One region of the Luteimonas vadosa genome, then DNA from elsewhere that is predicted to be linked to it. Evidence: predicted binding sites of a transcription regulator. Region 1 holds the regulator's gene; the other holds the start of a gene.

The links. Region 1 encodes HrcA, which represses chaperone genes, less so after heat shock. Its sites were predicted from a motif close to TTNGCACTCNNNNNNNNNGAGTGCNAA; they were not measured.
Region 2: the regulator HrcA is predicted to act here: its motif matches at 1,701-1,727, upstream of groES (co-chaperone GroES).

What each region holds. Positions count from the first base shown of each region.
Region 1 covers NZ_BAABJY010000002.1:589,702-597,589, reverse strand. The annotation lists gene ABD970_RS08615 (diguanylate cyclase domain-containing protein) at 1-309, opposite strand, end outside; gene dnaJ (molecular chaperone DnaJ) at 492-1,622, opposite strand; gene dnaK (molecular chaperone DnaK) at 1,771-3,699, opposite strand; gene grpE (nucleotide exchange factor GrpE) at 3,814-4,335, opposite strand; gene hrcA (heat-inducible transcriptional repressor HrcA) at 4,382-5,446, opposite strand; gene recN (DNA repair protein RecN) at 5,551-7,218, shown strand; gene fur (ferric iron uptake transcriptional regulator) at 7,249-7,653, opposite strand; gene ABD970_RS08580 (outer membrane protein assembly factor BamE) at 7,793-7,888, shown strand, end outside.
Region 2 covers NZ_BAABJY010000001.1:995,218-1,003,105, forward strand. The annotation lists gene ABD970_RS04525 (protein-disulfide reductase DsbD) at 1-1,185, opposite strand, end outside; gene cutA (divalent-cation tolerance protein CutA) at 1,182-1,526, opposite strand; gene groES (co-chaperone GroES) at 1,797-2,084, shown strand; gene groL (chaperonin GroEL) at 2,141-3,787, shown strand; gene ABD970_RS04545 (tetratricopeptide repeat protein) at 3,875-5,938, opposite strand; gene ABD970_RS04550 (UDP-N-acetylglucosamine--N-acetylmuramyl-(pentapeptide) pyrophosphoryl-undecaprenol N-acetylglucosamine transferase) at 6,050-7,288, shown strand; gene ABD970_RS04555 (phytoene desaturase family protein) at 7,300-7,888, shown strand, end outside.

The DNA of each region.
Region 1 (7,888 bases):
CAGCCATGGGTACGTATCGACCGGCACTTCTTGCAGGTTCTGCGCCTCGGCGCTGATCCCGTTGGCCACCCATTCATGGGTATTGCTGGCATGCCCGGCCTGCATGTCGATCTCGAACAGGTAGGCGCGATCGACCTGGAAGAACGTGCCGACCGTGGCGAGGGCGTCCTCCACCACGCTGTCGAGATCGTCCGGTTCGGTGCGCATCAGCGCCGCCGAAAGGGCCGTCAGGCTGCGTTCGAAGTCCAGCCGCTTCTGCAGGCTTCGGAAGCCCGGCGCGACCAGCCGGAGCCGTCGCTCACCGGCCAAGACGACCCTCCTCGAGCGGGCGCCGCGCCCGGATGGCGCGATCGGCCTCGCATTCCTCGCGGCGGTACGTCAGAACAAGCATCACCATGGCCCCCTCGAGGCCACTCTAGCGCGGATGCGGAGCCATCACCAAGGCAGGGCACGCCTGCACCGGGCTGCCCGCGAGACCCGCGCAGGCGGTGTCAGGACACCATGCGCTCCCAGAAGCCTTTGACTCCATCCAGGAAGGTGCTCGAGCGCGGCGAGTGGCGGCGGGCGTTCTCGCCCGTGAAGGTCTTCTCGAACCGATCGAGCAGTTCGCGCTGTTCGTTGGTCAGGTTGATCGGCGTCTCCACCACGGCCTTGCAGTACAGGTCGCCGGCGCTGCGGCTGCGAACCGACTTCACGCCCTTGCCGCGCAGGCGGAAGACCTTCCCGGTCTGGGTCTCGGCGGGGATGCGGATCTCGGCATCGCCACCCAGGGTCGGGACGCGTACGGTGTCGCCCAGGGCGGCCTGGGTGATGCGGATCGGCACCTCGCAGTGCAGGTCGTCCCCGTCGCGCACGAAGATCCCGTGCGGACGGACCCGGACCTCAACGTAGAGGTCGCCCGGAGGCGCCCCGGCCGGTCCCGCCTCGCCCTCGCCCGCCAGGCGGATACGGTCACCGGTATCGACTCCGGGCGGGATCTTGACCGACAACACCTTTTCTTCCTCGACCCGGCCATTGCCGCGGCAGGCGGCGCAGGGATTGCGGAAAGTCTGGCCGCGGCCATGGCAATGCGGGCACGGCTGCTGCATGGAGAAGATCCCGCGCTGGTAACGCACCTGGCCCCGCCCATGGCAGGTCTCGCAGGTTTCCAGCTTGCCGTCCTCCGAGCCGGTGCCGTTGCACGGCTCGCACTCGGCCATGGTCGGCAACTCGAGGCGCTTTTCCAGTCCCGCCACCGCCTCTTCCAGGTCCAGGTCCAGCACGTAGCCCACGTCGGCGCCGCGGCGCGGGCCGCGGCCGGCGCCACCGCCGAAGATGTTCCCGAAGATGTCTCCGAAGATGTCGCCCATGTCGGGCCCGCCGAAGCCCGGGCCGGCATTGCCGCCCCCCATGCCGTGCTCGAAGGCGGCATGTCCGTGCTGGTCGTAGATGCGGCGCTTGCCGCCATCGGAGAGGACTTCGTACGCCTCCTTGCACTCCTTGAACTTGTCCAGCGCGGAGGCATCGCCCGGATTCCGGTCCGGATGGTGCTTCATCGCGCAGCGACGATAGGCACGCTTGAGTTCCTCTTCGCTGGCGTTCCGGGCGACGCCCAGGACTTCGTAGTAGTCGCGTTTGCTCATGGGCGGGAGTTGGGGGTCCGGGAGGAGGTTGCGTCGCTGCGGATCAGCACCGGCGCGGCCGGCGGCGGATCCCGGAACGGCCGGCCGGACGGACCGAAGGAGCCGGGCCAGGCCCCGCTCCTCCGATCGCCGATCCAGCCGTCATGGCCTACTGCTTCTGTTCGTCGTCCTTGACCTCGGTGAACTCGGCATCGACCACGTCGTCGCCGGAGGGCGCCCCGCCCTCGGGACCCGCGCCGCCCTCGCCGTCCGGCCCCTGCTGCGCGGCCGCCGCGGCGAACAGGGCCTGCGCCGCTTCCTCCAGCGTCGTGGTCTTGGCCTCGATCTGGGCCTTGTCGTCGCCCTTCATCGCCGTCTCGACCTCGGCGATCGCGCCCTCGACGCGGCCGATCACTTCGCCACCGACCTTGTCGCCGTTGTCCTTGATGGCGCTCCGGGCGCTGTGCACCAGCGCGTCGGCCTGGTTGCGCGCCGTGACCAGCTCCTGGAACTTCCTGTCCTCTTCGCGATGCGCCTCGGCGTCGGACACCATCCGCTGGATCTCCTCCTCGGACAGGCCAGAGCCGGACTTGATCTCGACCTTCTGCTCCTTGCCGGTCTTCTTGTCCTTGGCGGTCACGTGGACGATGCCGTTGGCGTCGATGTCGAACGACACCTCGACCTGCGGCATGCCGCGGGGCGCCGGCTCAATGCCGGTCAGGTCGAACTTGGCCATCGACTTGTTGTAGCGGGCCTGCTCGCGCTCGCCCTGCAGCACGTGCACGGTGACGGCGGACTGGTTGTCCTCGGCGGTGGAGAAGGTCTGCGAGGCCTTGGTCGGCACCGTGGTGTTCTTCTCGATGATCTTGGTGAACACGCCGCCCAGGGTCTCGATGCCGAGGCTCAGCGGGGTCACGTCGAGCAGCAGCACGTCCTTGACGTCGCCGGCGAGCACGCCGCCCTGGATCGCGGCGCCGATGGCCACGGCCTCGTCCGGGTTGATGTCCTTGCGCGGTTCCTTGCCGAAGAACTCGGCCACGGCCTGCTGCACCTTGGGCATGCGGGTCTGGCCGCCGACCAGGATCACCTCGTTGATGTCACTGGCGCGCAGCCCGGCATCGTTGAGCGCGACCTTGCACGGCTCGATGGTCTTCTTGACCAGGTCCTCGACCAGCGATTCCAGCTTGGCGCGGGTCAGCTTGATGTTGAGGTGCTTGGGACCGGAGGCGTCGGCAGTGACGTAGGGCAGGTTGACCTCCGTCTGCTGGGCGCTGGAGAGCTCGATCTTGGCGCGCTCGGCCGCGTCCTTCAGGCGCTGGAGCGCCAGCGGATCCTTGCGCAGGTCGATGCCCTGGTCCTTCTGGAATTCCTCGACGAGGTAGTCGATCACGCGCTTGTCGAAGTCCTCGCCACCGAGGAAGGTGTCGCCGTTGGTGGCCAGCACCTCGAACTGCTTCTCGCCGTCCACCTCGGCGATCTCGATGATCGAGACGTCGAAGGTGCCGCCGCCCAGGTCGTAGACCGCGATCTTGCGGTCGGCGCCCTTCTTGTCCAGGCCGTAGGCCAGCGCGGCGGCGGTCGGCTCGTTGATGATGCGCTTGACGTCCAGGCCGGCGATCTTGCCGGCGTCCTTGGTCGCCTGGCGCTGCGAGTCGTTGAAGTACGCCGGCACGGTGATCACCGCCTCGGACACGGTCTCGCCCAGGTAGGCCTCGGCGGTCTTCTTCATCTTCTCGAGGATCCGCGCGGAGACTTCCTGCGCCGAGAGCTTCTTGCCGTCGCTGGTCTGCACCCAGGCGTCGCCGTTGTCGTGCTCGACGATCCCGTAGGACACCAGGTCGAGGTCCTTCTTGACCTCGGCGTCGCCGAACTTGCGGCCGATCAGGCGCTTGACCGCGTAGAACGTGTTCTTTGGATTGGTGACCGCCTGGCGCTTGGCCGACGCACCGACCAGTACCTCGCCGTCCTTGGTGTAGGCCACGATCGACGGCGTGGTGCGGTCGCCCTCGCTGTTCTCGATGACCTTGGCCTTGCCGCCTTCCATGATCGCCACGCACGAGTTGGTCGTGCCCAGGTCGATGCCGATGATCTTTGCCATAGTGGATTCCCTCTCGAATTCTCTGGTCTGTCGTGTCTGTCGTGGCGGCCTCGCCGCCGATGGGGGTTATCTGGGGGCGCGCCCGGAGGGTTCAAGCCATGGGCCGCTTCCGGCTCAGTCGTGGGGCGTCACCGCCACCATCGCCGGGCGCAACAACTGGTCGTTGAGCAGGTAACCCTTCTGGAAGGTCTGCGCGACCGCACCCGGCGCGATGCCTTCGGCCTCGATCACGCTCATCGCCTGGTGGTGTTCCGGGTCGAAGGCATCCCCCGGCCGCGGCGCGACGGCGACGAGTCCATGCTTGGCGGAGATCCGGCTGAGCTCGCGGAGGGTGAGTTCAACCCCCTCGCGCAGGGGGTCGGCGGCGTCTGCCGTCGAAAGCGCGGCATCCATCCCGTCCAGGACCGGCAGGAGGTCGTTCAGCAGCTGTTTGTTCGCGAAGCGGCAGGCGTTGCTGACCTCGCGCTCCAGCCGCTTGCGCTGGTTCTCCAGGTCGGCGCGTTCCACGAGCGACTGCGCCCGCAGCTGCTCGACCTCGCCACGGAGCGCTTCGAGCTCGTCCTGCACCGCCGTTTCCGGTGCGTCATCGCCTTGCGCGGCCGCCTCGGCCGCCTCTTGCTGGGGTTCGTTGCTCATCTTGGTCCGGTTTTCCTTGGCGGGCGTCACGCCGCCGGCCGGACAGCTATGGGGTTGTCCGCTCCGGATTCAAGGCGACCCCCAGCACGTCGGCCGCGGCTTGCACCACCGGAATCACCCGGTCGTAGGCCATCCGGGTCGGCCCGATGACGCCCAGCACGCCCAGGACCTGGCCGCCCGCGGAATAGGGAGCGGTGACCAGGGAAACCCCCTCCAACGGCGCCAGCCCGGTCTCCTCGCCGATGAAGATCCGCACCCCCGGGGCCTGCACGGTGCGCTCGAGCAGCTGCAGGATCTCCCGCTTGCGTGCGAAGGCCTCGAACAGCTCGCGCAGGCGATCCAGGTCCGACAGGTCCTGGACGCCGATCAAGCGGGTCTGCCCCGCGAGCAGCATGTCGTCGCCATCGGGCGCCAGCGCCTGCTCGGCGAGCTCGACCGATTGCGACAGCAGGGTCTCCATCTCGCTCCGCGCGTCGCGCATGTCGTGGATCAGGCGGGCACGGATCTCCGCCAGGGGGCGGCCGGCGAAATTCTGGTTGAGGTAGTTCGCCACCCGTTCCAGTTCGCCGGGTTCGTAATTGCGCCGGCCCTGGACGATGCGGTTCTGGACTTCGTTGTCGGCGAACACCACGATGGCCATCACCCGCTGCCCGTCCAGGGCGACGAAATCGATGTGGCGAAAGGCGAACTGCTCCCGCTTGGGCACGCTCACCACGCCGACGAAGTGCGTCATCGCGGACACCAGTTCCGATGCCGAGCCCAGCAAGGATTGCGTGCCGCCACCGGCTGGCAATTGCTGCCTCAGGCGGGCGACTTCGGCCTCGGGCAACGGCTTGAGCTGCAGCAGGGAATCCACGAAGACGCGGTACCCCTGCGCCGTGGGAATGCGGCCGGAGGACGTATGCGGGGCCGACAACAGCCCGACTTCCTCGAGGTCGGCGAGGATGTTGCGGATGGTCGCTGGGCTGACGTCGAGGCCGGCGTGCCTGGCCAGCGTCTGCGAGCCAACGGGCTCGCCGTCGCGGATGTGACGGCCGATCAGGGTGCGCAACAGCTGGCGGGCGCGGGGGTCGAGGTCGTGCGCGGCGTCGGGGGAGCGGTTGCTGACCATGCCCTTCATATAGGCGCCCCGGGTGCCGGGCGCAAGCGCCCCGCCGCGCGATCGTCGTGGCGGCGCCCCTGTCACCGTGCCGGGCAAGCGGGCACAATCGCGCCATGCTTACGCGCCTGTCCATCCGCGATTTCGCCGTCGTCTCTCGGACCGACCTGGAGTTCGGTCCCGGCATGACGGTGATTTCCGGTGAAACCGGCGCCGGCAAGTCATTGCTGGTCGACGCGCTGGGCTTCCTGTCGGGCATGCGCGCCGACAGCGCGATGGTCCGCCACGGCGCCGAGCGTGCCGAACTGCATGCCGAATTCGCCCTGGCGGGGTCGCCCCCTGCCGTGCAGTGGCTTCGCGAACAGGAATTCGACGACGGCGACGCCTGCGTGTTGCGCCGAACGCTGCGTGCCGATGGCGGCTCCCGGGCCTGGATCAACGGCCGCCCGGCGACGCTGTCGCAGCTGTCGGAGCTGGCGGGCCTGCTGGTCGAGATCCATGGCCAGCATGAACACCAGGCCCTGCTTTCCCGGCAAAGCCAACTGGCCCTGCTGGATGCCCATGGCGGCCACACCCCCTTGCTCGATGCGGTCCGTGATGCCGCCCGGCGCTGGACCGCGCTGCTGGAGGAACGCGACGCACTGTCCAGGCGGGGCGACGTCTCGGAACGGATCGAATGGCTCGACCACCAGCTGGCCGAGCTCGACCGTGAGAACCTGTCGGCCGAGAGCCTTGCCGACCTGGAGGCCGACCATCGCCGCCAGGCGCATGCGGCGAGCCTGATCTCGGGTTGCGACGATGCCCTGGCCTGCATCGGTGGCGATGCCGCTCCCGCCTTGCCCGCGCAACTGCAGCGGCTTCGCGCAGGTCTCGACCGCCTCCAGGAACACGAGCCGCGCCTGGGCGAAGTCGATGACATGCTCGATGCCGCCGCGATCCAGCTTGACGAGGCCTCGGCCCTGCTGGAGCGCATCCGCGCCGACCTGGACGTCGATCCGGCCCGGTTCGAGGCCCTCGAAGGCCGCATCGCGCGCCTCCACGAGCTTTCCCGCAAGCACAGGGTGCCGCCCGGATCGCTGGCGGAGCATCGCGACGCCCTCGCCACCGAGCGCGATACCCTGCACACCGCCGGGACCCGCCTGAGGGTCCTGGACCAGGAAATCGCGGCTGCCATGGACGCCTGGCGCGAAGCCGCGTCGGCATTGACCCGCTCCCGGCAAAAGGCGGCAAAGGCGCTGGCCAAGGCGACCAGCAACTTGGTCTCCGAGCTCGGGATGGGCGGGGGCAGTTTCGAGATCGCCTTCGAAACGACCCCGGCCAACCGCCCCGACCCGCTGGGGGCCGAACGGGTCGAATTCCTGGTGTCCGCCAACGCCGGGCAGCCCGCTCGCCCGCTGCGCAAGGTCGCCTCGGGCGGCGAACTGTCCCGTATCTCGCTGGCGATCGAGGTCGCGGCGCTTGGACACGATCCCGTGCCGACGATGGTGTTCGACGAGGTCGACTCCGGCATCGGTGGCGCGGTCGCCGAGATCGTCGGCCAGAAGTTGCGGTCCCTGGGCGAGCGTTGCCAGGTCCTTTGCGTCACGCACTTGCCCCAGGTCTCGGCCCAGGGACACGCCCATTACCGAGTCAGCAAGGCCGCCACCACGGGGGTCACCCAGAGCGCCGTGCAACGGCTGGATCCCGCGCAGCGCAAGGAAGAACTGGCGCGGATGCTGGGCGGCGTGGAGGTCAGCGACGAGGCCCGCGCCGCGGCGCAGCGACTGTTGCAGAACGCCGGTTGAACCGGCCGCCAAGCGGGGTTCGCGTGGGACTCAGCGCTTCTTGCGCACGTAGAGGACCAGCGAATGTTCCTCGAGCACGAAACCGTGCTGCTCGGCGATCTGGCGCTGGAGCTTCTCGATCTCGGCGCTTTCGAACTCGATGATCTTGCCGGTGTCGATGTCGACCATGTGGTCGTGGTGGCCGCCCCGGTCGAGTTCGTAGACGGCAGTGCCGCCCTCGAAGTTGTGCTTGAGCACCAGCCCCGCCGCCTCGAACTGGGTCAGCACCCGGTAGACCGTCGCCAAGCCGATCTCGTCCCCGCTTTCCAGCAGTTGCCGATAGATATCCTCGGCGGACATGTGGTGCTGCGGGGTCTTCTTCTCCAGCAGCTCGAGGATCCGCATCCTGGGATGCGTCACCTTCAGTCCGGCCTTGCGCAGATCCTGCGATTCCATCCCGCTCCCGTCGATGCAAGGTGCCTGAACAGTCGCCGGGCGGAGGCCCGGAAGCGTCGGCGGCCCGAGCCGCCGCGACCGCCCGGAGTGTATCATCGGCGCGTTTCCCCAAGACCGGACTTCCATGCGCCAGCCAAGCATCGCCCGCCTCGTCCTGACTGTCCTGTTCGCGCTCGCCACGGCGGGTTGCGGGATCCTCTACAAGCAGCCGATCTACCAGGGCAACCTGGTCGAC
Region 2 (7,888 bases), on a different contig from region 1:
GCTGTCGTCGGCGAGGCCTGCGCTGGCGTCCCCGGCGGCAGGCGTGGAAGCATCGCTGTCCTCCCCGGCGGGCCCGGGTCCGGCGTCGATGGATGCGCCTGGCGCGTCGTCGGCGGGCGTGGTTCCCGCCAAGCCTTCCGGCGTCCCGGCCAGCGGGATCCCGGTGCCTTGGCCGGCAGCCGGCGTCGGCGCGGACGTCGTCGCGTCCATCCCCGCGGCATCGGCGCCGGCGGTACCGACGGCGGCCGCCGGCAGCGCGATGCGCACGGTGCGGGTCATCGGCGGGTAGCAAATGCCGTCGTCCTGGCAGCCTTGGAAGGTGGCCGTGAGCACCACGGTCCGCGCTTGACCGGTGGCGCGGCGCAGCGGCACGGGCACGTCGACCTGGTCGAAATACACCACGACGTTGCCGAAGTGCTCGTCGTAGTGCTGTTCGCCCCGCGGCCAGCGCGGCTTGGCGAGGGCGATGCCGGGTTGGTCCAGCTTCAGCGCCGTCCGGTCGCGGTACAGGTAATAACCGCGCGCCGGCGTGAACCGCAGCAGCAAGGTGTTGCCGTCGCCGGCGATGGCTTCGAACCCGAAGGCCTGTTCCGGCGGAAGTGGCAGGGGGTCGGTGGCACCGGCGATCCGCGCCCCCGGAAGCGGCGACGCCGATGGCGTCGCGAGCGACCGCCCCAGCGCGGCGAAGCCGGCATCGGCGCGCGGCGCCGCGCCCGCGCCGGCGGCAGCGGCCGGGAGGTCCACTTGCACGGTGCGCACCTGGGGCGGATAGCACACCCCGACATCGGCGCAGCCCTGGTACTTGATCCGCAGCTGGACCCGGCGCGCGCCGGCGGCGGCCTCGCCGGGCAGCACCGCGCGCAGCTGCCCGCGGTAGGTCTCGACATCGCCGAAGAATTCGTCGGTGTAGCGCTTGCCGGTTGGCAGTTGCAGCGTCCCGGCGTCGAATCCGCCGCCGACCACCTCGACCGCCGTGCGGTGCCGGTAGAGGTAGTAGCCCTCGGCGATCGTAAAGGCCACGACGATGCGGTCGCGGGCCGAGGACTCGGCCCGCAGCACGAAGGCCTGGTCGACCGGCAGCAGCTCGTCCTCGTCGACCGCGGCCTGGACGGCCTGCGGGCAGGCCAGGGCCGCGCACAACGCGAATGCCGCGAACGCGCGGCGCAGGACGGACGATGGGTTCACCGTGGACTGGCTCCGGGGCGGGACGCGTCGGCGACCCAGGCAAGGTAGGCGGCCGAGCCGCCGCTGGCTTGGACCGCGACGACCTCGGGCAGTTCATAGGGGTGCAGTTCGGCCAGCCTCGCGGACAGGGCGGCGACGCGGTCGCTGCCGGTCTTGGCCAGGAGCAGGATCTCGTCGGCCTGCTCCACGGCGTCCCGCCACCGGTACACCGAGCGCAGCCCCGGCAGCACGTTGACGCAGGCGGCCAGCCGCTCCTCGACCACCGCCTCGGCCAGGCGCGAGGCCGTGGCGGCGTCCGGGCAGGTGCAATAGACGAGGCTGACGGCGGGTGCAGGCGGCATGCGGGGATTCTACCGGTCGGTCGCGCCGGGCTGGTTCCCTCGAGCGAAGCGCCAGTGGGGTCCGACGCGGCGCGACTACCCGCCGACGATTCGACTGCCGCCCCTTGAATCGCCCACGGCCGTACCCATGTCACGGGCATCCCCGGCCCGCGCCGGGTTTTCGTGCCCGCGGGTTTGGCACTCGGCACTCCCGACTGCTAGCATCCGCGCCCTGCTTCACCGCCTCTTGATCTTTTTTCTTCCACCAATCAATTACTTGCGAGGGTTGCAATGAATCTCAAGCCGCTCTACGACCGCGTGGTCGTCAAGCCCATCGAAGCCGACGAAGTCACGGCCGGTGGCATCGTCATTCCCGACAACGCCAAGGAAAAGCCCACCAAGGGCGAAGTGGTCGCGGTCGGCGAGGGCAAGCCGCTGGACAACGGCAGCCTGCGCGCCCCGAAGATCAAGGTCGGCGACAAGGTCATCTACGGCCAGTACTCCGGCAGCGCCTACAAGCACGAAGGCACCGAATACAAGATCGTGCGCGAAGACGACATCCTCGCCGTCATCGGCTGAGCCGTCCCGCCGCACGACGCTCCCCCTTTTACTGACTCCCTATCGAGGTAACTGCAATGTCCGCCAAGGAAATCCGTTTCGGCGAAGACGCGCGCGCGAAGATGCTGCGCGGCGTCAACGCCCTGGCCAACGCCGTCAAGGCCACCCTCGGCCCGAAGGGCCGCAACGTCGTGCTCGAGAAGAGCTACGGCGCCCCGACCATCACCAAGGACGGCGTCTCCGTCGCCAAGGAAATCGAGCTTGCCGACAAGTTCGAGAACATGGGCGCGCAGATGGTCAAGGAAGTCGCTTCCAAGACCTCCGACAACGCCGGTGACGGCACCACCACCGCCACCGTGCTGGCGCAGTCGCTGATCCGCGAGGGCATGAAGGCGGTCGCCGCCGGCATGAACCCGATGGACCTCAAGCGCGGCATCGACAAGGCAGTGGTCGCCGCGGTGGACGAGCTCAAGAAGATCAGCAAGCCCACCGCCGACGACAAGGCCATCGCCCAGGTCGGCACCATCTCGGCCAACAGCGACGAGTCCATCGGCAACATCATCGCCGACGCGATGAAGAAGGTCGGCAAGGAAGGCGTAATCACCGTCGAGGAAGGTTCGGCGCTGGACAACGAGCTGGACGTGGTGGAGGGCATGCAGTTCGACCGCGGCTACCTGAGCCCGTACTTCATCAACAACCAGCAGTCGATGTCGGCCGAGCTGGACGATCCCTTCATCCTGCTGCACGACAAGAAGATCTCCAACGTCCGCGACCTGCTGCCGGTGCTCGAGGGCGTGGCCAAGGCCGGCAAGCCGCTGCTGATCGTCGCCGAGGAAGTCGAGGGCGAAGCGCTGGCGACCCTGGTGGTCAACACCATCCGCGGCATCGTCAAGGTGGTCGCGGTCAAGGCACCGGGCTTCGGTGACCGCCGCAAGGCGATGCTGGAGGACATGGCGATCCTCACCGGCGGCACCGTGATCTCCGAGGAAGTCGGCCTGACGCTCGAGAAGGCGACCATCAACGACCTCGGTCGCGCCAAGAAGATCCAGGTCACCAAGGAAAATACCACCATCATCGACGGCGCCGGCGAGTCCAGCGGCATCGAAGGCCGCATCAAGCAGATCAAGGCGCAGATCGAGGACACCTCTTCGGACTACGACAAGGAAAAGCTGCAGGAGCGCGTGGCCAAGCTGGCCGGCGGCGTGGCGGTGATCAAGGTCGGCGCCTCGACCGAGATCGAGATGAAGGAAAAGAAGGCCCGCGTCGAGGACGCCCTGCACGCCACGCGTGCGGCGGTTGAAGAGGGCGTGGTCCCGGGCGGCGGCGTCGCGCTGATCCGCGCGCTGCAGGCCATCGGCGAGCTCAAGGGCGACAACGTCGACCAGACCCACGGCATCAACATCGCCAAGCGCGCGATGGAAGCGCCGCTGCGCGAAATCGTCGCCAACTGCGGCGAGGAGCCCTCGGTCGTGCTCAACAACGTCAAGGACGGCAAGGGCGACTACGGCTACAACGCCCAGACCGGCGAGTACGGCGACATGATCGCGTTCGGCATCCTGGACCCGACCAAGGTCACCCGTTCGGCGCTGCAGAACGCGGCCTCGATCGCCGGCCTGATGATCACCACCGAGGCGATGGTCGCCGAGCTTCCCAAGAAGGAAGAGCCGGCCATGGGCGGCGGCGGCATGGGCGGCATGGGTGGCATGGGCGGCATGGATTTCTGATCCGGCCCCACGGCTGCACCGCGACACAAAAGCCCCGCAGCGATGCGGGGCTTTTTTCATGAAGCGTATCGATCCGCGACCCGGGGGTTACTCCAGCCAGGGGTTGCGCATCGGCTCCACCTTGGCGACGTCCGGCGCCGCCTGCACCCGCTGGATCTGCGCGCGCAGTTGCTCGGCGATCTTGGCTTCGACCGGCAACTTCTCCTGGTCGAGCAGGCGCCGGTAGGCACCGATCGCCTCGTCGCGGCGTCCCAGCCGCACGTAGGCGTTGCCCAGCTCCACGCCTGCATCGACCGCCTGTGGTCCCAGCGGCACCACTTCCTCCAGCCGCGCCGCGACCAGGGCCCAGTCGTCGCCATTCTCCTTGTAGATGTAATCCATGACCTTCCTCTTGAGACTGCCCGCGCGCGACTGCGGTCGCACCAGGGTGCCGCGCCAGATGCCGACGTGGCCGTAGCGCGCCACCATCCGCATGTCGCGAAACACCACCTCCGGGTCCCAGTCCCACTGCGGCCACGGCAGGGTGCTGGGCATGGGATAGATGAACCAGCCATCGAAGCGTCCCTCGACGTTGGTGTCGTCCAGGGACTCGACGAAGCGACGCTGCCGCAGTCCGGCCGCACGCATCTGCGGCTCGCCTACCCAGTAATCCACGTACATCGGCAGTCCAGAGGGCGCGATGTGGCGATCGTGGAAGGCGCGCAGCTCGTGAAAGCGCTGGCCCAGGTCCGTGCCTTCGTCGGTGAAGTAGCGATGCGCGCCCTGCGTACCGCCGACGAGTTCGTTGTGGTACTCCCACAGGCGTGGTTCGCCCAGGGTCATGGCCGCGGCGACGAGGTAAGTCGCGGCCACCCCGGCCAGCATTGCATGCTGGCGGCGTTGCCATGCCCAGGCCAACACGCCCCCGGCGAAGATCGCGGCGCCGACCACCACGGGCAGCGCGTGGCGCACCCCACCCCAGATCCCATCCGAGCCGACCAGCGCGACCATGTGGAAACCGCAGGCCGCCACGGTCATCGCGAGGGCCCAGCGCGCGGCCGCCGGCAGCTTGCGCCGGAAGGCGAGCGGCACGCCGGCCAGCGCGAGCGCGAGCAGCGCCAATGGAAACTTCGCGAGCAGGATCGCCGGCCAGCTGAACCATGGTGGATGGCCGTTGTAGGCCCGGCCCCAGACGAAATGCATGCCGATCCCGCGCCCTTCGACGCCGGTGCGCACCGTGTCCGCCAAGCCCCACAGGTAGGCCCGCGGCAGCAGCTTGTGGCCGTCAGCGAAATGCAGCGCGGCGCGCCAGTGCGGCAGGGTCAGTTCGTCGATCTTTTCCGCCATCGGCCGGTTGAAGGCGTCACTGCCGTCCGCCCCGGCATGGAAGCGCAGGCCGTAACTCGCCCACAACAGCGCGAGCGCCACGAGTGCGGCCCCGGCCAGCATCGCCAGGCGCACGACGACGGCGCGGGGCCCCAGTTTCCAGCCCGAGAGCGCTGCCAGCGCCAGCAACAGCCCCAGCCCGCCCAGTCCGGCCAGGGCGGAGTGCTTGGCGGCGAGAGCGAGTCCCATCGCAGCACCCGTGGCGATCGCCCATCGCCACCGCCAGGTCGCCGCCAGCAGCCCGGCCGCGACCGCCGACAAGCCCAGTGACAGCGCCAGCGGCAGGTCGGTCATCACCACCGGCAAGTGCGCGCCGACCGTGGGCTCCAGCACCAGGAAGGCCAGCGTTCCCACCGCCCAGGCCAGCCCGCAGGCGCGCCACAGCAGGCCGCCCAGCGCGAGCAGCATCAGCGCATGCAGCGACCACATGGCCCAGCGCGCCCGCGTCTGTGCGGCGCGGGAATCGTTGTCGAAGAAGAACGTCTGCTCGACCCAATCGCGTTCCTGCGATTTCTCGGTGAGCGGTTCCGCCGGTCGCAAGCGGAAGTCGTCGGGCATGAACGCGCCCGTCCACAGCTTGACCAGCGGCGGGTGCTCGGGATTGAGGTGGAATCCGCCGCCGCGCACGTAGGTGGTGCCGGCCACGATGTGCCAGGGCTCGTCGACGGTCAGGCTGTCCAGCCGGGTCCCGGCCGCGGAGCGCAGGACGGCGAGCAGCACGAGGACCAGCAACAGGGCGGCACCGGGCCAGGACGATGATTCCGGATGCCGTGCGGGCGCTGCCATGGATCAGGAAAACGCCGGCGCGCGGGTCGACAGGACAACACGTCGACGCGCACGCATGGCCCGTGGCCGCGCCGCTGGCTATAGTGCCCGCTGCTTTCCCGATGGCCCGCCATGCAGCGCAAGGATCCTCCCCCCAGCCGACCCTGCATCGCCATGGCGGCGGGCGGCACGGGTGGCCACCTGTTCCCCGCCGAGGCCCTCGCGCGCGCCCTGCTGGCTCGCGGCGAGCGGGTGGTGATCTACACCGACGCGCGCGGCGCGCGGTACACCGGGGCGCTCTCGGGCATCGACCATGTCGTGCTGCCCGCGCGCAGCCTGGCGGGCGGCCTGATCGGCAAGTTCGCGGCGGCGTGGACCATCCTGCGTGCCGGTTGGCTGGCGCGCCGCGACATGCGCCGGCGCGGCGTGGTCGCGCTGGCCGGCTTCGGCGGCTACCCGAGCTTCGCCCCGGCGCTGGCGGCGAAGAGCCTCGGGCTGCCGCTGCTGCTGCACGAGCAGGGCCTGCGCCTGAGCTTGGCCAACCGCCAGTTGCTGCGCTTCGCCGATGCCTTGGCGACTTCGTTCGCCGAGGTCGCCGGCAGCGAACGCATCGATCCGCAACGCATCACCGAAACCGGCAACCCGGTGCGCCGGGACATCCTCGACGCACGCAGCGCCTTTCCGCGAATCGATGCCGACGGCCCGTTGCGGCTGCTGGTGGTCGGCGGCAGCCAGAGCGCGCGGGTGTTCGGAGAGGTCGTGCCGCCGGCGCTGCTGGCGCTGCCCGACGCCCTCCGGCCGCGCCTGCAACTGTCGTTGCAATACAAGGGCGAGGACACCGACGCCATCGCGGCGCGCCTGCGCAGTGCCGGGATCGCCGCGGACATCCGCCCGTTCTTCGACGACATGGGCGCGCGCCTGCGCGATGCGCACCTGGTCGTGACCCGCGCCGGTGCGACCACCATCGCCGACCTGCTCACGGTTGGCCGGCCGGCGATCTTCGTGCCCATCCCGCAGGGCGGATCGCAGGTGGAGCAACGCACCAATGCCGAGACGCTGGCGCGCGCCGGGGCCGGCTGGTGCATGCCGGAAAGCGAGCTCTCGCCGCAGAGTCTGTCGACGCGTCTCACGGATCTGTTCTCCACGCCCGAGCAGCTCGTGGATGCAGCCGCCGCGGCAGCGGGCTTGGCACGGCCGGACGCCGCGGAGCGGTTGGCGGACCTGATGCAGCGTTTGGCAGGCAATGCGGGCCCTCACCCCAACCCACGCTCCGCGCCCCGGCCTGCGCCAGCGGCGATGGAATCCAATCGAGTGCGCGGCAGCGGCGGGCAAGACGTTCGCGAGCACACCGTGCGCGGGAGCGGCGCTTGAGGCCGCAGGGCATGAAAGCCGGACACGACCCTGACGTCCTGGTCATCGGCGGCGGCCACAACGGCCTGGTCTGCGCGGCCTACCTAGCCGGCGCCGGCCTGAAAGTGCGCGTGCTCGAACGCCGCGGGGTGGTCGGCGGCGCGGCGGTGACCGAGGAGTTCCATCCGGGCTTCCGCAACTCCGTGGCCAGCTACACCGTCAGCCTGCTCAACCCGCAGGTGATCGCCGACCTGCGCCTCGCGCGGCACGGCCTGCGGGTGGTCGAGCGACCCTACGCGAACTTCCTGCCGCTGCCCGACGGGCGATCGTTCCGGCTCGGGGGCGAGCACACGCAGGCGGAAGTCGCCAAGTGGTCGCCGCGCGACGCAGAACGCCTGGGCGACTACTACGCCATGCTCGAGCGCGTCGTCGGCGTGTTGCGCGAGTTGATGGTGCGTACGCCGCCGAACGTGTCGGACCGCTTCGTGCTCGCGGACTGGCTCGCTTCCTACGACGTCGCCAAGCGGCTCAGGCACCTGGACATGCGCGCCCGGCGCGACCTGCTGGACCTGTTCACTAAGTCGGCGGGCGAATTGCTCGACGCGTACTTCGAATCCGAAC